DNA from 3 places in the Bradyrhizobium sp. AUGA SZCCT0177 genome. Region 3 is predicted to be linked to each of the others. Evidence: predicted binding sites of a transcription regulator. Region 3 holds the regulator's gene; each other region holds the start of a gene.
The links. The regulator LexA, encoded in region 3, represses DNA repair genes until DNA is damaged. The targets are predictions, from matches to a motif close to TGTTCNNNNTGTGTTCNG.
Positions count from the first base shown of each region.

Region 1: JQ597_RS32375 (PA0069 family radical SAM protein) is a predicted target of LexA. The motif match lies at 3,448-3,465, and genes of this name have one in related genera.
Region 2: ruvC (crossover junction endodeoxyribonuclease RuvC) is a predicted target of LexA. The motif match lies at 1,804-1,821, and genes of this name have one in related genera.

Region 1 covers NZ_JAFCMA010000039.1:27,701-34,268, forward strand. The annotation lists gene JQ597_RS32360 (glycosyltransferase family 39 protein) at 1-773, opposite strand, end outside; gene rnhB (ribonuclease HII) at 922-1,689, opposite strand; gene JQ597_RS32370 (VOC family protein) at 1,778-2,233, opposite strand; gene JQ597_RS32375 (PA0069 family radical SAM protein) at 2,266-3,426, opposite strand; gene JQ597_RS32380 (glycosyltransferase family protein) at 3,581-4,153, shown strand; gene JQ597_RS32385 (bifunctional helix-turn-helix transcriptional regulator/GNAT family N-acetyltransferase) at 4,313-5,239, shown strand; gene JQ597_RS32390 (RSP_7527 family protein) at 5,236-5,388, shown strand; gene moaB (molybdenum cofactor biosynthesis protein B) at 5,488-6,051, opposite strand; gene ypfJ (KPN_02809 family neutral zinc metallopeptidase) at 6,215-6,568, opposite strand, start outside.
Region 2 covers NZ_JAFCMA010000014.1:55,929-62,496, reverse strand. The annotation lists gene JQ597_RS17870 (hypothetical protein) at 1-293, opposite strand, end outside; gene JQ597_RS17865 (NIPSNAP family protein) at 290-607, opposite strand; gene ruvA (Holliday junction branch migration protein RuvA) at 633-1,250, opposite strand; gene ruvC (crossover junction endodeoxyribonuclease RuvC) at 1,247-1,774, opposite strand; gene JQ597_RS17850 (YebC/PmpR family DNA-binding transcriptional regulator) at 2,016-2,762, opposite strand; gene JQ597_RS17845 (methyl-accepting chemotaxis protein) at 2,965-4,722, shown strand; gene JQ597_RS17840 (methyl-accepting chemotaxis protein) at 4,918-6,342, shown strand; gene ppk2 (polyphosphate kinase 2) at 6,460-6,568, shown strand, end outside.
Region 3 covers NZ_JAFCMA010000001.1:370,440-377,007, forward strand. The annotation lists gene JQ597_RS01915 (HAD family hydrolase) at 1-247, shown strand, start outside; gene JQ597_RS01920 (molybdopterin molybdotransferase MoeA) at 260-1,471, shown strand; gene lexA (transcriptional repressor LexA) at 1,686-2,393, shown strand; gene JQ597_RS01930 (hypothetical protein) at 2,641-2,880, shown strand; gene JQ597_RS01935 (hypothetical protein) at 3,020-3,436, shown strand; gene JQ597_RS01940 (ComEC/Rec2 family competence protein) at 3,479-5,776, opposite strand.

The sequences.
Region 1 (6,568 bases), on a different contig from region 3:
GCCGTCGCCAGCGCCAGGCCGCCGAGCAGGGTGCCCCAGTGCATCGCCCTGCCCGCGAGATCATCGATACCCGGCAAGGGGGGCATCGCCAGCACGTCGGCGCGAACGACCCAGATCAGATAGGGCAGCACCAGTACCACGATCACCAGCAGCGCATACAGTGGATCCAGCGACATCAAGGTGCGCCGCCCGCGCGCGGTGGCGACGGCAAATCCGGCGATCAGCAGCAACAGCCCGAGCGCGGCCGACGTCGTCAGGAGCAACAGGCCCGCTTCGATCGACCAAGCGAACCAGGCGGTGCGCCGGTTCTGGCCGATCAATCGCCAGGAATGCAGCAGCAACAGCGCCCATAGCGGCCGCGCCAGCACCAGCGGGCCGAATTCGACGCCGGGCGAGCTGAAGGCCACCACCGTCATGCTCAAGAGCACCGCGAGCACCGCCTGCTGACCGCCGACGATGGCGCGCGCGAGCTGATAGAAGCCCCAGAAAGTGACGACCGCGCAGATCTGCGCGAGCAGATAGACCCCGAACACATGATTGCCGGCCGCGCGGAAGGCGATGTCGGCAAGCCAGAACGCCAGCGGCGGGCCGAAATAGGTTCCGACCTGATATTCCCTGCCGAATGCCAGAACCGTGGCGATATCGCCGGGTGGGCTGCGATAGAGCAGCATCGGCAGGATCAGCCACATTGCCGCCTGCAGCAGCACCACGAGCCAGACCACCAGCCGCGGCCGGGCGCGGATCAGTTCGACAACCAGGGAGGTGAAACGCATGAAACGTCCGAGATGCGGGCGCCGATCCCGAGAGCCGGCCCTGTCCGAGCACGTTTGATAGAGCGCACCAGCCGCCGAGGCAACCATGGCGTTTTCAAGCGAGGTGGATACCGGCTCGCGTCAAGAAAACGCGTCAAGGCAAAGTGCCTTAGGCGGTCGTCACAACCTCAGCGCTGATTTGCGTTTCGACCGTGAACAGATCGGGCTCAACGGTGCCGGGCTGATGTTTTTCACGCGCGGCGATGACGGGCGCGAAGAAACGGCGGTGGTGGACGCTGGGACCTAACCGGTCGAGCGCCTCGCGATGTTCCGGCACGGCGTAGCCCTTGTGGGTCTCGAACCCGTAGCCCGGGCAATCCAGCGCCAGCGCGCACATCAGGCGGTCGCGCGTCACCTTGGCGATGATCGAAGCGGCCGCGATCGACATCACGATGCCATCGCCGCCGATCACGGCGTCGCAGTCGCACGGCGCCTCGATGCGGTCGCGGCCGTCGACGAACACATGTTTGGGGATTTCCGGCAGCGCGCGCACGGCGCGCGTCAGCGCCCACAGCGAGGCGCGCAAGATATTGTCGCGATCAATACGCGCCGGCGAGGCAAAGGCGACCGCGAACGACGAGGTCGCGCAAATCTCTTCGAACAGTTCCTCACGGCGCTCCGCCGTCAGCCGCTTCGAATCGTCGATGCCTTTGGGAATTCGTTTGGGATCAAGAATCACGGCGGCGGCCACCACCGGGCCGGCCAGGGGACCCCGCCCGGCCTCGTCGCAACCGGCGATCGGCCAGACGCCGCGCTTGATCAGCGCGCGCTCACGGCGAAAGCTCGGCGGTGCCACCGCGATCACGCCTTTCGGCAGTTTTGCCGATTTGGCGACCGGCTTGGCCGCTGGTTTCCTGGATGATTTTTCCCGAATCATGCCGGGATGGTGGGCAAGCACGCGCCAGCGCGCAACCGGGAACCGGCTGCAATTCCCGTTATTCAGTCACGACAGATCGGCACTGACCCTAATCCGCCAAATGCACCCGCCGGTCTTCGCCGACCTCGATGCCGGGGGCGACCACGACTTCCCAGGGGTGATTGTCGGGATCGGCGAAATATCCGGAGTAGCCGCCATAAGCCGTCTCATGCGCGGCCTTGAGCAGCGAGGCGCCCTTGGCGATCGCGAAATCCAGCACGGTGTCGACTTCCTCGCGTGAGGCGCAATTCCACGCCAGCGTCACGCCGCGGAAGGTCTTGGGCCGCGGATGGTCCGGCAGCGTTGCGTCCTGTGCCAGCTGATCCCACGGGAACAGGGCGATCACGGGGCCGCCGGTGTCGAAGAAGGCGACCGCCTCGCCGGTCGAGCGAATTCTTCGCGCAAAACCCAGCGCTTCATAAAAGGCGATGCTGGCGCGCATGTTGCTCACGCCGAGCGTGATGACGGTCAGTCGCGGGATTGGGGTCTTCAACTCGTTACTCATCCTGCCGCTCCCTGGCATTCACGCTACCACAATCAAAACAAGCTCAACTGCTGACCGTTTCGCTTCGGCTTGACGAAATGGTCGGTCGTCAGTTTCAGGCGCCGCTTGTTCAGTCCAAGCTTCTCGCAGGCGATTTCGAAGCGGCGTCCGATCATCCAGGCCATCGGCCCGGTTCCCTTCATCCGGGTTCCCCATTGCGAGTCGTAGTCGCGGCCGCCGCGCATGTCGCGGATCAAGGTGAAGACGTGGCGATAACGGTCGGGATAATTCGCCATCAGCCACTCGCGGAAGAGATCGCGCACTTCCAGCGGCAGCCGTAGCAGCACATAACTCGCCTCTTTCGCGCCGGCATGCGCCGCGGCATCGAGGATGCGCTCGATCTCGGAATCGTTCAGCGCGGGGATCACGGGCGCGACCATCACGGTTGCCGGAATGCCGGCCTCCGCCAGTTGCCGTATCGCCTCCAGCCGCTTCGGCGGCGTCGAGGCTCGCGGCTCCATGGTGCGCGCGAGTTTGGCATCGAGCGTCGTCACGGACAGTGCGACCTTGACCAGATTGCGTTTTGCCATCCGCTGGAGGATGTCGATGTCGCGCGTCACCAGCGCCGATTTGGTGACAATGCCGACCGGATGGCCGGCACGTTCCAGCACTTCGAGAATGCCGCGCATGATCTTGTATTTGCGCTCGATGGGTTGATAGGGATCCGTATTGGTGCCGATCGCGATCATGCGCGGTTCGTAGCCCGATGCCGCCAGTTCCTTTTCCAGCAACTCCGGCGCATCGGGCTTGGCGAGCAGCTGGGTTTCAAAATCAAGTCCGGGCGACAGCCCGAGATAGGCGTGGGTCGGCCGCGCGAAGCAGTAGACGCAGCCATGCTCGCAGCCGCGATAGGGGTTGATCGAGCGGTCGAAGCCGATATCGGGCGAGTCGTTGCGGGTGATGACCTTGCGCGAGGTGTCGAGCCCGACCGTGGTCTTGAACGGCGGCAGGTCTTCGAGGCTCTGCCAGCCATCGTCGAAGACGACGCGGGCTTCGGCCTCGAAGCGGCCGCTGTCGTTGGACTGGGCGCCGCGGCCACGCCGCCGCTCGCGCTCGATCGCGACCGCCAGCTCAGGAAAAGGATTAGCACCCGCCGGTTCGGAGGGCGCCGTGACCGGCGGGTGCTTGAGGGCATGAGAGGATGCTCGGCTCATGCAGGGAACGTAACACGCGCTGAGAACAAATCAAGAACATCATTTGAAAAATCCACAGCATGGCTGCCGCAAAAATCTGCACGGCAACGGATGTTTTGAATGTGACAAGGTGATAACAAGCGGCGTTTTTCACCGTTTGAGCCAACGAAGCGTCATGCTGAGCGTGATCATCCCGACCGAAGGCGTCGAACAGCCCGCCGTCGCTACCCTGGCGGCGCTGGTGCCGGGAGCCGCCGCCGGTTTGATCCGCGAAGTGGTGCTGGTGGACCGCACCGCGAACGGCGTGATCGAGCGCGTGGCCGACGTAGCGGGCTGCCGCTTCATGGCGTTTGAAGGCAGCCGTGCCGCGGCGCTCGCCGCCGGTGCCCGGCAAGCGCGCTCGCCCTGGCTGATGTTCCTGCATGCCGGCGCCGTGCTCGACTCGGGCTGGATCGAAGAGACCGCGCAATTCATCCAGGGTGTAGCGGCCAGCGGCCGGCCCCGCGCCGGGATCTTCCGCTATGCCCGCTCGCCTTATTCCGACGCTAGTTTCCGCGATGGCCTCAAATTCATCGCCCGCATGGTTACGGGGCCCTCGGCGGAACAGGGTCTTCTCATTGCGCACGATCATTACGACCGGCTCGGCGGCTACCGGCCGGACGTCCGCCGTTCCGAAGCCCGGCTGCTGCGCCAGCTCGGCCGGCGCTCCCGCACCATGCTGCGCAGCCGGATCATGGTGGTAGCCTAGGCGCCTTCGCCAGCGCGTTCACGCGCGTCGTCGACACCGCGGGCTCAGACACAAAATCGCGAAAACAACCCCATGCAAAGTAGCCGGGCTCGGTTCGCACCTGAATATACTTGCCAAAGTCAAATAATTATATGACATTGGCAATAATTGAGGTGCGCCATGTCCCAGAACAATTCCGACCAAGAGATCGCGGCGGTCCGCGCCTTCAACCGCTTCTACACCCGCAAGCTCGGCGTGCTCGACCAGCAACTCATGAAGAGCCCGTTCTCGCTCAGCGAGGCGCGGGTGCTGTACGAGCTCGCCTATCGCGAAGACCTCTCGGCCAAGGAGATCGGCGCCGAACTCGGGCTCGATGCCGGCTATCTCAGCCGGATCGTGCAAAACTTCGATGAGAATGGATTGCTCACCCGCAAGCCGCTGCCGGCGGACCGGCGGCAATTCCGGCTCGCCCTGACGCCCAAGGGACGCCAGACCTTCACCAAACTCGAGCGCAGCATGCAGGACGACATCGGTGCAATGCTGGCCGCGTTGCCGCGCGGCGGCAGCCAGAAGCTCGTCGGCGCGATGGCCGAGATCGAGCGGCTGCTCGGCGTATCAGGCGCGGCGGCGCCAGCGATCCTGCGCACCCACCGCCCCGGCGACATGGGCTGGGTGGTGCAGAGCCACGGCGCCTTCTACGCCAGCGAATATGGCTTTGACTCCTCGTTCGAAGCGCTGGTGGCGGAGATCGCGGCGAAATTCCTGACCTCGTTCGACGCCTCGCGCGAGCGCTGCTGGATTGCCGAGCAGGGCGGCGTCCAGGTCGGCTCGGTCTTTGTGGTCAAGCATAGCGACGATGTCGCCAAGCTGCGCCTGCTTCTGGTCGATCCGGCCGGACGCGGCCAGCGATTGGGCCAGCAGCTGGTCGCCGAATGCGTCGCCTTCGCGCGGGCGACCGGCTATCGCAGGATGACGCTGTGGACCCAGAGCATCCTGGTCGCCGCCCGCAAGATCTATCAGGACGCCGGCTTTAAGCTGGTCGCGACCGAGCCGCATCGAAGTTTTGGTCAAAGTTTGGTTGGCGAGACCTGGGAACGCGAACTGTGAAGCCGGGGCGTCGCGACACGCCGCGGCGCGTCACGCCGGACCTGCTCGATTTCTACATCAAGAGAGCGCATCAGCTGCGCGAAGACGCGTGGCGCGACATGTGGCGCGGATTGTGGGCTTTGCTGACCAAGGTCATCGCCCGCAAATAACGGAAGTCCGTAGGATGGGTAGAGCGAAGCGAAACCCATCGCAACACCGGGACTCGCAATGATGGGTTTCGCTTCGCTCTACCCATCCTACGGATACGGCTACACCGACGCTCCCTTGGCCTTTGGGCGGCGCAGATGCTCGTCGAGCCGCGGCATGATCTCGACGAAATTGCACGGGCGGGTGCGGTAATCGAGCTGGGCGGCGAGGATGCCGTCCCAGCCGTCGCGGCAGGCGCCGGGCGAGCCCGGCAGGCAGAAGATGAAGGTCGCACCCGCGACCCCGGCGGTGGCGCGGCTCTGCACCGTCGAGGCGCCGATCTTGGCGTAGCTCAGCATGTGGAAGGCGGTGGAGAAACCGTCCATCCGCTTCTCGAACAGCGGCTCGACCGCCTCCGGCGTGACGTCGCGGCCGGTAAAACCAGTGCCGCCTGTCGTGATGATGGCATCGACACCAGGATCGGCGATCCACCTTCGGATGATGACGCGGATCGCATCGACGTCGTCGACGATGATTTCGCGCGCCGCGAGATGATGGCCGGCGGCGACCAGCCGCTCCGCCAGCGTCGCCCCCGACTTGTCATCGGCAAGCGCGCGCGTGTCCGAGATCGTCAGCACGGCGATATTGAGCGGTACGAATTGTTTGGTTTCGTCAATGGAGGACATGATTTTTTCTTCTCGTCATGCCCGGCCCTGTGCCGGGCATCCACGTCTTAAAAGTCTCTCAAAAGCAAAGACGTGGATGGCCGGGCATAGCCGTCTGAAGGACGGCGTCGCTTCACTCGCCTATGCCCGGCCATGACGGTCAATGCTAATTCAACTCGCCGCGCTACATCGCCCCCGCGGCAAACGTATTGCAGGACTGCACGGTGCCCTGCTTGTAGCCGGTCATGAACCATTGCTTGCGCTGTGCGGCGGAGCCGTGGGTGAATGAATCAGGCACCACCCTGCCCGTCGCCTTGCGCTGCAGCGTGTCATCGCCGATCGCGGTCGCCGTAGTCAGCGCGGCTTCGATATCGCCGGGTTCGACGAAGCCCGGACGTTTCTTTTCCTCGCGGTTGACCCAGACGCCGGACAGGCAATCCGCCTGCAACTCGACCTTGACCTGCAGCGCGTTGGCTTCCGCCTTGCTGCCGGCCTGCTCTTGCATCCGCTGCACACGCGGCAGGATGCCGAGCAGGTT
Region 2 (6,568 bases), on a different contig from region 3:
AGGCCGGCCGCGACCGATGGCAGGAACGACGCGAGCATCGTCGCCAGTGCAAGCAGCACGATCGCGACAGAGACGATGGTGCGCAGTGCTTCGAGTTCGAGAAGCGCGAGAAACATTTGCAGCAGCGCGGCTCCGAAACCGACCACGATCAGCGAAATCAGCGCCGCAATCGTCAGCGGTCCTGCAATGGAAAAAATCAGGACGATGCCGATCGCGCGCGCGAAACGCCCGGCAACGGCGCCTGCCGAATAGTCGCGACGTTCTGCCGTGACGTTGCGGGAGGGCCTGGTCATGCGGCCGTTTTCGGAAACAATGGCCGGAAAAATGACCGTTCATAACGGATGAAGCAGCGCGTCCGTTTTGCAAAGGCGACCGCCTTCTGGCAGTCGGGATCGGTGCTGGCATCCTTACGATACTGTTCATAGGCCGCGAGGCTCGGAAAGCTGAACATCGCCAAAGCGACGTCGCTCTCGCCTTCGGATGGCAGAAAGTAGCCGTGATGGACGCCGCCGAAGCGCGGCAGCAGCTCCAGCCACATGGCGCCGTACGCCTCGAAATCGGCGAGCTTGTCCGGATCGAGCCGGTAACGCAGATAACACGTAATCATTTTGTAATGCTCCAGCGCAGTTCGCTCACTTCGCGAGTTCCTTCAGGCCCAAGCGGATCAGCTGCGCTGTTTCCGCATTCTCGCCGGCGCTGCGCGAGGCCGACGCGATGGCGGCCGCGGCCTGCGGCTGGCCGTAACCGAGATTGACCAGCGCCGAGATCGCGTCGGTGACCGGGCGCGGCGCGCGGTCGTTGTCGATGGCGCCGGAAAGATGCACCAGCGCCGGATCGACGTTGGCAAAGGCCGGCGCCTTGTCCTTCAATTCGGTGACGATGCGCTCGGCGACTTTCGGGCCGACGCCGGGCGTGCGCGTCACCGCGGCCTTGTCGCGCAGCGCGATCGCATTCGCAAGCTCGGCCGGCGGCAGCGTCGAGAGCACCGCCAACGCCACCTTGGCGCCGACGCCCTGCACGGTCTGCAAGAGGCGGAACCATTCGCGCTCGATGTCACCGCGAAAGCCGAACAACTTGATCTGGTCTTCGCGCACATAGGTCTCGATCGAGAGCACCGCGGCCTCGCCGGGCGCGGGCAGCGCCTGCAGCGTGCGCGACGAACAGTGCACCTGATAGCCGACGCCGCCGACGTCGAGGATCACGTAGTCCTCGCCGTAGGAGTCGATCAGGCCTTTCAGTTTGCCGATCATAGGCCTGCCACCTTCAGCCGCAGCGCCGTGCCGGCGCGGTGATGGGCGTGCGTGATCGCGATCGCCAGCGCGTCGGCGGCGTCGGCGGATTTCGGCTCGGCCTTCGGCAGCAGGATCTTGAGCATGACAGCGATCTGGTTCTTGTCGGCATGACCGGCGCCGACCACGGTCTTCTTGACCTGGTTGGGCGCGTATTCGGCAACCGATATGCCGAACATCGCCGGCGCCAGCATGGCGACGCCGCGCGCCTGCCCGAGTTTTAGCGTTGCGACGCCGTCCTTGTTCACAAAGGTCTGTTCGACCGCAGCCTCCATGGGGCTGTAGTCGCCGAGCACGGCAGCGAGGCCTTCATGGATCGCGAGCAGCCGGCTCGCCAGCGGCAGGTCGTCCGGCGGCTCTACCGAGCCGCAGCCGATGAAGACCAGGCGGTTGCCCTCGGTCTCGATCACGCCCCAGCCGGTGCGGCGCAGGCCGGGGTCGATGCCGATAATCCGGACGGGTTGGCGAATCGGAGGAGATGTCATGGCCTGTGATAACGCCAGAGCACCGTGAACGAAACATAAAGAGAACAGTCATCCCCGCTAAAGCGGTGGGACGTGCCCCGGACGCAACGCAGTGCGCCGCGTTTGCGGCGTGGTGCGTTGCTGAGCCGGGGCCCATCCATCAGCTCATTCTGCGGAGACATGGGTCCCCCGATGCGCAATTGCGCATCTGAGCTCTGCGGAGCAGCGCTCCGCGCTGCACCGCGTCCGGGACACGAGATCCCTACCCGCCCATCTTCGCCATCAGCGCGTCCGAGACTTCGAAATTGGCGTAGACGTTCTGCACGTCGTCGTGCTCGTTCAAATGGTCGATCAGCTTGAGCAGCTTCTCGCCGGTCTCGTCGTCCACCGGCACCGTGGTCTGCGGCTTCCAGGTCAGCGCCGCCTTGCGGGCCTCGCCGAATTTCGTCTCCAGCGCCTTGGCGACCTCGCGAAACGTTTCCTTGGAGGCATAGATTTCGTGGCCGCTCTCGCTCGAGATCACGTCGTCGGCGCCGGCTTCGATCGCCGCATCCAGCATCGCATCGTCGGAGGCCACCTTGGCGTCGTATTCGATGATGCCGGTGTGATCGAACATGAAGGAAACCGATCCGGTTTCGCCGAGGTTGCCGCCGGACTTGGTGAAGTAGGAGCGGATATCGGAGGCCGCGCGGTTGCGGTTGTCGGTCAGCGCCTCGACGATGACAGCGACGCCGCCGGGGCCATAGCCCTCGTAGCGAATCTCGTCGTAGTTCTCGCCCTCGCCGCCGCTCGCCTTCTTCACGGCGCGCTCGATCGAATCCTTCGACATGTTTTCCTGGCGAGCGGAAATGATCGCCGCGCGCAGCCGGGCGTTCATCGACGGATCGGGCTGGCCCATCTTGGCCGCAACCGTGATTTCCCGCGCCAGCTTGCCGAACAGTTTCGACTTCTGGGCATCCTGCCGCCCCTTGCGGTGCATGATGTTCTTGAATTGGGAATGGCCGGCCATGCGGGGTCTCTTGGATTCGTTCGTGAGCGGATTTGGATGAAAACGCGGCCTTATAGGCCGACAACCGGCCAAAATCAAAGATTCACGGCCGTTTTGGTACTTAAGTAGTGCCCCGTATGCCGGAATATCAGGCAGTTGTTAACCATGACTTCATGCCCGGATGAGAGGATGCGCCCCACATTCTCAACTTTTAAGAGCCCTCATGGCGTTCGGTTTATTTCGAAAGCGCGTGCCGGAAGCGACCACGGCTGCCGTCGAGCTTAAGGTTCCGGCGGTTGTGGCTGCGACCGACGCGCCCGCGCCCGAAGGCGATTCAGCCAAGGAAATCCTTGAACTGCTGGAACTCGAACTCGGTGGCATGATCCGCCAGCTCGAGCGCGCGGCCCATTCGGTCGCCGGGGGCGCCGAGGCGACCGCGGCCACACTGACCACCATCCGCCACCGCACTGACGCCCTGACCGGCCGCACCACCGCAGCCCAGTCTACCGCGACCACTTTCTCGCAGGCCGCCGACAAATTCACCCATTCGGCCCAGGGCATCGGCGAGCAGGTCCGCGATGCCGGCAAGCTCGCCGACCAGGCCAGCGAGGCCGCCCGCGAAGCCAGCGCCAATGTGGACCGGTTGCGCGAATCGTCCGCGGCGATCGGCAACGTCGTCAATCTGATCGCGCAGATCGCAAGGCAGACCACGCTGCTGGCCCTCAATTCCACCATCGAGGCCGCGCGCGCCGGCGAAGCCGGGCGCGGCTTTGCCGTCGTCGCCACCGAGGTGAAGGCGCTCGCGGTGCAGACCCAGAACGCCACCGAGGAAATCACCAGGAAGATCGAAGCGCTGCAGCGCGACGCCGCCGGCTCGGTCGACGCCGTGCATCGGATTTCGCAGGCGATTAAATTGATCCGGCCGGTGTTCGACAACGTCAACGGCGCGGTCGCCGAGCAAAGCCAGACCACCGGAGAAATGTCCGACAATGCCGCCTCCGCGTCGCGCTTCATCGTCTCGGTCGGCGAAAGCGCCTCCGAGATCGGCGTCGCGACCAAGGAAGCCGAAGCGCATGGTGAAAACGTCGCCAATGCCGGAAGGGCGGTCACGACCTTTGCGCAGAAGCTCAAATCGCGCTGCGCGGTGCTGCTGCGCCAAAGCGAGCGCCAGGGCCAGCGCAAACAGGAAAAGCTGCCCTGCAGCCTCCAAATCGAAATCCAGACTCCGCGCGGCCTGATCACGGCGCCGGTCTACGAGATTTCGATCGACGGCATCCTGATCAGCGGTCCCGACGCCGAAAAGCTGACGCCCAACCAAAGCCTCGACGCCACGCTGCCGGATATCGGCGCCTGCAAAATTCGCATCAGCGAGCGTTCCAAGGCCGGCGCGCAGGCGCAGTTCGAGCGGCCGAACGCCGCTTTGCGCGAGGCGATCGAAGACAAATTGTGGGCGATCCACGACGAGAACACCGAGTTCGTCACCCGCGCCATGGAAGCAGGCGCCGCGTTGACCAGGATTTTCGAGCAGGGCGTCGCCAGCGGCGCGATCTCGATCGAGGACATGTTCGACACCAACTATGTCGAAATATCCGGCAGCAACCCGGTGCAGCACCGCACCAAAATTCTGGACTGGGCGGACCGCGCGCTGCCACCGTTCCAGGAAGCCTTCCTCGCCAAAGACAAGCGCATGGCGTTCTGCGCTGTCATCGACACCAACGGCTATCTGCCGGTTCACAACAAGATCTATTCGCATCCGCAACGTCCGGGCGACGTCACCTGGAACACCGCCAACAGCCGCAACCGCCGCATCTTCAACGATCCCGCGGGCCTCGCCGCCGGCCGCAACCAGCGCGCCTACCTGGTGCAGAGTTACGCCCGCGACATGGGCAACGGCAACACCGTGATGATGCGCGAGATCGACGTGCCGATCCGCGTCAAGGGTCGGCACTGGGGCGGCTTCCGCACGGCCTACCGGCTCTAGATTCTTGATTGACGCGTTTTCCCGACGCGAACCGGTATCAACCCCCGGATCAAGTCCGAGGGCATGCTTCGCTCGAAAATGCGCCAGTTCGCTCTCAGGCAAGACTCCAAGGCGCGAATCGCGTTCTAGACTTGGAATTGGAATGCGCTCGCCGCGGTGGGCCGGTCATCGGCTCTGATTGGAGAAAGCTCGAGCATGTCCTTTGTGCAGCGTGCGGTCCTGGACACTCACTCCAACCAGACACTGGCCGAACGCCTCATTGACCAGCTTGCCGACCGCATCGGCGGGCTCGGCGTGGAACTTGCCGATATCGCCGGCAACGTCCAGGAGGTCGCCAGCCGCGTCGCGAACCAGTCGGACCGGTTCCACCACTTGCAGAAGACGGCCCAGACGATGGTCTCGGCCAACCGCGACATCGCCAATGCATCGCAGGCGGTGCAATCGACCACGTCCGCAGCCGTCGGAGAGATCGTTCAGTCGCGCAGCGCGGTGGATACGGCCGTCAAGCACATCGCCGAACTCGTCGACGCGGTCGGCCGTATCGAGGCCCGGCTCAGCGCCGTCGGCTCGGCCCTGTCGCAGGTTGCAAAAGTTTCCGGCTCGATCGAGGCGATTGCGAAACAGACTAACCTTTTGGCGCTCAATGCCACGATCGAGGCGGCGCGCGCCGGAACCGCCGGCCGTGGCTTTGCCGTGGTCGCGAACGAGGTGAAGAGCCTGGCGGAGGGGACGCGCCAGGCCACGCAGCAGATTTCCGAGACCATGCGCGATCTCGACGGCCAGATCGGCAGCCTGATCGGCGAGAGCAGCGACGCCTCGCTCCGCGCCAAGAGCGCTGGTGAAGGCGCACAGCAGATCAGCGGCATCATCGCGCGCGTGCACCAGGGCATCGCGTCCGTAGGCTATGAGATCGACGGCGTCGCCAAGGCCGCGACGTCCAATCTCGGCCATTGCGACCGCGTGATCGAGGAACTCGGCCAGCTTGCCCAGGGCGTCGATTTGTCCTCCAGCGAGCTGAAGCAGGCCGACGGACGGGTGGCGAAGCTGCTCGAACTGTCGGAAGGCCTGATCGCATTGATCGCCGACAGCGGCGTCGAGACTTCGGATGCGCCGTTGATCCGCGTGGTGATCGACACCGCAAAGCAGATTTCCGACGCGTTTGAGGCCGCCGTCGCGCGCGGCGAGATCACGGTCGAGCAGTTGATGGACGAGAAATACCGCGAAATAACAGGTACCGATCCGAAGCAATATCTGACCGACTATGTCGCCTTCACCGACCGCGTGCTGCCTTCCATCCAGGATCCGATCCAGAAGAGCGATCCGCGCATCGTGTTCTGCGTCGCCTGGGCCAAAGGCGGCTATCTGCCGACCCACAATCCGAACTACCGCCTGCCGCAGGGGCCCGACCCCGTCTGGAACAACGCCAATTGCCGCAACCGCCGCCTGTTCAGCGATCGCGCGGTGAAGAAGGTGGCGGCGAACACAAAACCGTTCCTGCTGCAGACCTACCGCCGCGACATGGGCGGCGGCAATTTCGTATTGATGAAAGACCTCTCCTCGCCCATCCACGTGCGCGGCCGCCATTGGGGCGCCTTCCGCATGGGTTTCCGGCAATCCTGAACGACAGACGTCAAAACGCCTTGCCCGGCGCGCGCTGTCACACCCCTGACATGCGCATTTGAAACTAACGGTGATGCCGTGCATTTCCTTTTGCGCTTCCCTGGGCGGAGTATTCTGATGACCGAAAAACCAGTCAATGGCTCCATCCATGATCGCATCCACGCGGAAATGATGGACAGTTTCGACGAGGAACTGGAACTCGAGATCGACGACGACCGCCTCGACG
Region 3 (6,568 bases):
CCAGGCCTATGCCGGCGTGCTCGGCCATTTCCGCGAAATCTACCTGTCATCGACGATCGGGCTTCGAAAGCCCGATGCGGCGGCCTATGATCACGTCGTCAAGGCGATCGGTGTTCCCGCCTCCCGCATCGTGTTCTTCGACGATTCCGCCGCGAACATCGACGGCGCGCGGGCGCGCGGCCTGGCCGCGGTACATGTGACAGGGCCGGATGACGTCGCAAAGGCGCTCGCCGCGCTGGGAATTTGAGAGGGTGTTGCCGTGGCCCTGATGCCGGTCGTTGATGCACTGGCCGCGATCCTTGCGGGCGCCGATCCCTTGGCGGAAGAAATGGCCGCACTCGACACGGCCTGGCATCGGGTGCTCGCGCGCGACCTTGCGGCAAAGCGCACCCAGCCGCCGCAGGCGATGTCGGCGATGGACGGCTATGCGGTGCGATCGGCCGACGCCGCCGACCTCTCCGCGCGGCTGAAGGTGATCGGCGAAGTCGCGGCGGGCCGCCCGTTCGAGCGCATGGTGGGCCCGGGCGAAGCGGTCCGGATTTTCACCGGCGGGGTGATCCCTGATGGCGCCGACGCCGTCATCATCCAGGAAGACACGGCTGCCAGCGGCGACCACGTCACGATCACGGAAACCGCCAAACCGGGACGGCATATCCGCGCCGCCGGCGCCGATTTCCGCGAGGGCGATGTGCTGCTCACCAGGGGAAGCCGCCTCACCGAACGCGACCTGTCGCTCGCCGCCGGCATGAACTATCCGGAACTCGCCGTGATCAGCCGCCCCAAGGTGGCGGTGCTCGCCACCGGCGACGAGCTGGTGATGCCGGGCTCGATCCCGGGCCCCGGCCAGATCGTCTACTCCAACGGCTATGCGCTGCGCGCGCTGGCGCGGGCCGAGGGCGCCGAGACCATCGATTTCGGCATCGCCGCCGACACGGTCGAGGCGACCACCGACGGCATCCGCCGCGCCCGCGCATCGGGCGCCGACATCCTGATCACGATGGGCGGCGCCTCGGTCGGCGACCACGACCTCGTCAAGCGCTCGCTGGAGGCCGAGGGCGTGGCCATGGCGTTCTGGCGCATCGCGATGCGGCCGGGCAAGCCGATGATGCACGGGCGCCTCGGGGCGATGCGGGTGATCGGCCTGCCCGGCAATCCGGTCTCGTCCTATGTCTGTGGTTTCCTGTTTCTGGTGCCGCTGATTCGCGCGCTGTCGGGCCGAAAAACCATCCATCACGCGCGTGAGACCGCCCTGCTCGGCCGCGATCTCCCCGCCAACGACCAGCGCGAAGACTATCTTCGCGCACGACTTGAAGAGCGCGAGGACGGTGCGTTGATCGCGGTGCCGGTGAGCCACCAGGACTCGTCGCTGCTTGGAAATCTCGCTGCGGCACGGGCGCTTTTGATACGTCCGCCGTTTGCGCCGGCGCTGCCGAAAGGCACGCCATGCGAGTTCCTGCGCCTGCCGGAATGACGCATCGCGGCGGCCTGTTCGGGCGAAGTCGGCGCGCGTTCACCTGAAATTAAGTGGTTGCGGAACATGTATCGAACATATAGTGTTCGTTCATGATTTGTTTCGAGAGCTAGTGTCTACAAATGGGAGTTTTGGACTTCCGAATTTGAGACCGCACTCGCAACTGAACTGAACGACCACGAATTACGACGCGCCAACCGGGGGATTGCTCGAGATGCTTACGCGCAAACAGTATGAACTTCTGCGTTTCATCAACGAACGGCTCAAGGAAGCCGGCGTGCCGCCCTCCTTCGACGAAATGAAGGATGCGCTCGACCTCCGCTCCAAGTCCGGCATCCACCGCCTCATCACCGCCCTGGAAGAGCGCGGCTTCATCCGCCGCCTGCCCAACCGTGCCCGCGCCATCGAAGTCATCAAGCTGCCCGAGCTTGCGGGCGCCGGTAACGGCAACGGCCGCCGCGGCTTCACTCCCAGCGTCATCGAAGGCACGCTCGGCAAGGTCCGCGCCGCCAGTGCGTCCGCCGAGGACGATGGCAACCGTCCGGTCGCCGTTCCCGTCATGGGCCGGATCGCCGCCGGCACCCCGATCGAGGCGCTGCAGACCCGCAGCCACACCATCAGCGTACCGCCTGACATGCTCGGCTCCGGCGAACATTACGCGCTCGAAGTCCGCGGCGATTCCATGGTGGACGCCGGCATTCTCGACGGCGACATGGCGCTGATCCAGCGCAACGAGACCGCCGACACCGGCGATATCGTGGTGGCGCTGATCGACGAGGAGGAAGCCACCCTGAAACGCTTCCGCCGCCGCGGCGCCTCGATCGCGCTGGAGCCTGCCAACACCTCCTATGAAGTCCGCATCCTGCCGCCGAACCGGGTCCGGATTCAGGGCAAGCTGATCGGGCTGTACCGGAAGTACTGAGGGCGGCCCGCTTTCGCGGGCGCTTCTGTTCGGTAACGACATCCGTAAGCGCGTCATGCCCGGCCTTGTGCCGGGCATCCACGTTGTTGGCTGCAAGATCAAGACCCGGCCCTGACGGAGAACGGTGGGGCCGCGCGTCGCACAATTGCCCAGAATGCGGCAAAAACTGTGCGGGCGAGGATGGTTGGTTTGACGCGTTTTCAACTCGAAGACGCAAAAACCGGGGGGACGAGACGTGGTCAGCAGTATGATCACCAAGATCACCTGGCAGAGGGCGGGACTCGTGACCGAGCCGGGCCGCTACATGCTCCGGTTCGGCTGGCTGATGGTGACGGCGGAAGATCTCGCGATCTGGCAGCAATATCCGGAGGCTGCGTTCACGCTGGTCGCGCTGCCCGGGATTGCCGACGACGGAAGGGAGCAATTCCATCTCGGCGCCTTCGAACTGCCGCTGCCGCCGATGCCCGAAGATCCGCAGCCGTCGTAGCGCGTTTGTGATCGGGCACGCCGGCCTTTCCGTCGCACTATTGCCCAGAACAGGAATAGACTTTGCTCAAGTCCACTCTGATAGAGGCCAGCGCCTCGAGGGAGGCACGGGTCTCTATCTCTTACGAGGGAGCGATCCGATGTGTGACTATAGTTTGCACGCGATGGCAACGCGTCCTGCTGAGGTCGGCGAGACATTGATATCGACCACCTTCCGCGGCACCTCGACCCGCGGCTTTGCCAGCGAACGCGACCCCGCAGTCGCGGTCTGCATGCTGCCCGGGACCGAACTGGCCTTCGCGCAAGACGTCAAATACGACAATCGCTGGATCTGGACGCGGACGATCGGTTTTCGCGTCGGCAAGTTCAACACCATCGATCCGCATATCAAGGAACGTCACCACGACGCGATCGAATTTCCCGACGGCAGCCATGTGCTGGTGACGCAGCTTTGCGAGGGTCAGCGCGTCACCGTGCTGCAATTGCCGGTGGTGCATCCGATTCCCGAGCGCACAACAACGAAGGCGGACACGGCGACACCGCTTTCCACCGGTTGAATTCCGCGCCGCCGGTCGCGCCCCGCCGGGGAACGTGAATCCTTATTCCTCGGCCTGGAGATCCGCTTCCGACGGGGTCGCATCGACCGCACGCGGCGCCGTACGGCGCGGCGCGAGGATGGTTGTCTCCGCGTCCCCCTCGCCCGCGATCGCCGGCGACCATGGACGATCGACGCCCCGGAGCTTGACGGCATCGATGGTAAATCCGCTGCCGCTTCGCCGCAGCACCATGGCGCCCTGCCGCCGCAGACGCTCCGCAGAGATCACCGAGGCGCCGCACGCCGCAGGCGCCTGCCTTGCGGTGACCACCAGCGCCGCGCGCTCACAATCATCCGCCAGCGCTTCCGGCCGCAGCGCCAATGCCACGAACCCGCCACCGGCGCCTTGCATCACGCAGCCGCTCTCGTCGCATGAGACGCCCTCGGTGAGCGAGGCATCGGCAGGCTTTCGGGCGTCGGCATCCCCCGCCAGCCATTCCTTGACGAGGAAGCCATCCCTCGCGGCGCCCTTGGCCGCGCGCATCAAATGCAGTTTGCCGTCCTGGCCGCGGACACCGACATTGCGCCCGTCGGCGGAGATCAGGATGTCCGGCTGCGGCACCCTCGCCGCCCACACCGCCGCCACCAGCACCACGGCCGCGCCGGTATAGCGCAGCGGCGTCCGCAACAAGCCGAGCAGGATGATGCCAAGACTCGCCGCAATCAGCGGGCCGATGCCGAACGCCGGCACACGACCAACCGCGCCCGGCAAGGCCGCGACCCATTGCGTGACAACGATCATCCAGTCGATGCCGACGCCCATGATGGCCCAGAACACACCGTCAAAACCAAACGGCATCGCAACCAGGCCGAGCAGGCCCGCCGGCATCACCAGCGCCGAGACCACCGGCATCGCCGCGAGATTGGCGAGCACGCCATAGGGCGTCACCCGGTGGAAATGAAACGCCGCGTAAGGCGTGGTGGCAAGGCCCGCCACCAATGAGGCCAGGAGCAGCATCGTGATCTCGCGGCCGCCCCACAGCGCCACCTGCGCCGTCGCGGAATGATCCGGCTGCGCGAACAGGCGCGGCATGCCGAGTTGCACCAGCGCCACCAGTCCGAGGGTCGCCGCAAACGACATCTGGAAGCTCGGATGCACCAGCGCCTCCGGTGCGATGGTCAAGACAATGAGGGCCGCGACCGCGAGCGTTCGAAACGTGATGGCGCGGCGGTCGACCATGACCGCGATCAGCACCACGGCCGTCATGAAGAACGAACGCTGGGTCGCGACTTCAGCGCCGGAGAGCAACAGATAAAACGCCGACGCGGCGAGTGCCGCCACCGCCGACCATTTCTTGATCGAAAAACCAACCGTGAGCGTCGGGAACAGCGCCAGCAGTGCCCGTACCGCAAAGAACACGACGCCCGCGACGACAGCCATGTGATAGCCTGATATCGACAGCACATGGCCAAGGCCGGAGATGAACATCGCGTCATTGACGGGCTCGGAGATCGCATCGCGCCGGCCGGTCAGAAGCGCGGTCGCGATCGCGCGCTTGTCGCCTTCCAGCGTGGTCCTGATCCGCGCATCGATCGCATCCCGCATGCCTTGCATGAACGCCGAATAGCGCAGCTTCCACCCGCCGCCATCAGGCGCTTCCGCGGTCCTGATCGCGCCCATCACGAAGCCGGAGGCGCCGATGCCGGAGAAGAACATGTCGCGGCCGAAATCGTAGCTGCCGGGCCGCAGCGGCGACATCGGCGGCAACAGCCGCGCTTTCAATTCGACAAAGCTGCCCACGTCAGGCGCGGTGCCCTTCTTGACCGACAGCCGCACCCGTTCGATTTTTGTCGCGTCGCGCGCGCTCTCCATGGTCACGACGCGCAGTACAAAACGGTCGGTGCGCTCGCGGATGTCGCGGGTTTCGACAAATCCCGTCAGCGCCACCGAAAACATCGGCCGCGCCAGCACACCATGCGCGATCCGAGCCGTCTTCCAGGTCGCAATCGCAAAGCCGGCGGCGACGGCGGCAATCATCACGGCGACCGGAAACATTTTGTGCCGCCGCAGCAAGAACGCCGCCGCGCACAGCACGATGGCGGTGACAGCCGCGACCGACAGCACCGGCTCATGGTCGGCGGCAAAATAGAACGCGATGCCGGTGCCGAAGGCGACGGGCACCCAGGGCAGCAAACGCCCCGCCCCCGCCTCCGCGCGCGCCCATTGCCGCAAGGTCTCGATCAGCGGCGGCCACAGCGCAAGACGCTGGGGCGCGAGACCGCCGACCGGCGCCGCCCCACGCGGCGGCCACGTGCCGGCGTAGCCTCGCCTTTGGCCCGACGTGTTGCCCTGCTCCGACATCAAGCTACCCACACGATACGCTCGCGGGGACAAAGCTACCGGAAGGTGTGAGGTTCCGGCTAGCAGAACGGAAGTGGAATATCGGGGAAAGGCGCCGCGCGCGCGGAAGCGAAGCCCCGCGCTCTCAAGACTGCTGTGGGAAGAAAACCCGCCGGTAACTGCCCCGGCGGGTTTCCTTTACGCATCACTCTCGCGGGGGCTTTGGGGTCCGTTCCGCGATTGCCTTCAGGATGACTGGTGACCGTTAAAAGTTGATTTTCTGACGACATCGGCAGTCAATATGACTCTCGTCACAGCACGTCAGATCGCCACCCGGCATACTCGCTCCAGATCAACGGCGCACAGCGCCACAACATGGAGCGGGACCATGACCAACCAGACCTCGATTTACGAATTCACCGCCTCCGAACTCGATGCAGTCGCCGGTGGCTGGGCGGGACTAGTCCTTGCAGCTACGAAGTCCGCTCCAACTAGCGGCCGCACCCCAGTAGACCTAAACAGCAAATCGTCTTCGGGCGCAGTCTTCTCTGCCGTCGGCGGCCAGACTTGGTGAAGGCCGAGTCTGTTGCGATAGTCGCCTCAGTTTGGCGGCCTCTTTCATTCCGAAATTTCAAACCGAGACACTACCGGCGCTAGGGCTGAAGGCGAAGACGGTGCCGATACGCCTGGTGTGAGCCGTGGGGACGTTCCAGCGCAAGAAACCGGCGGCATCCGCGTCGAGGCGCCCTCTCTAGACGAAAAACCCCGCCGGTTAGGGCGGGGCTAAGTCGGGTATCATTGCTTCTTTAGCCC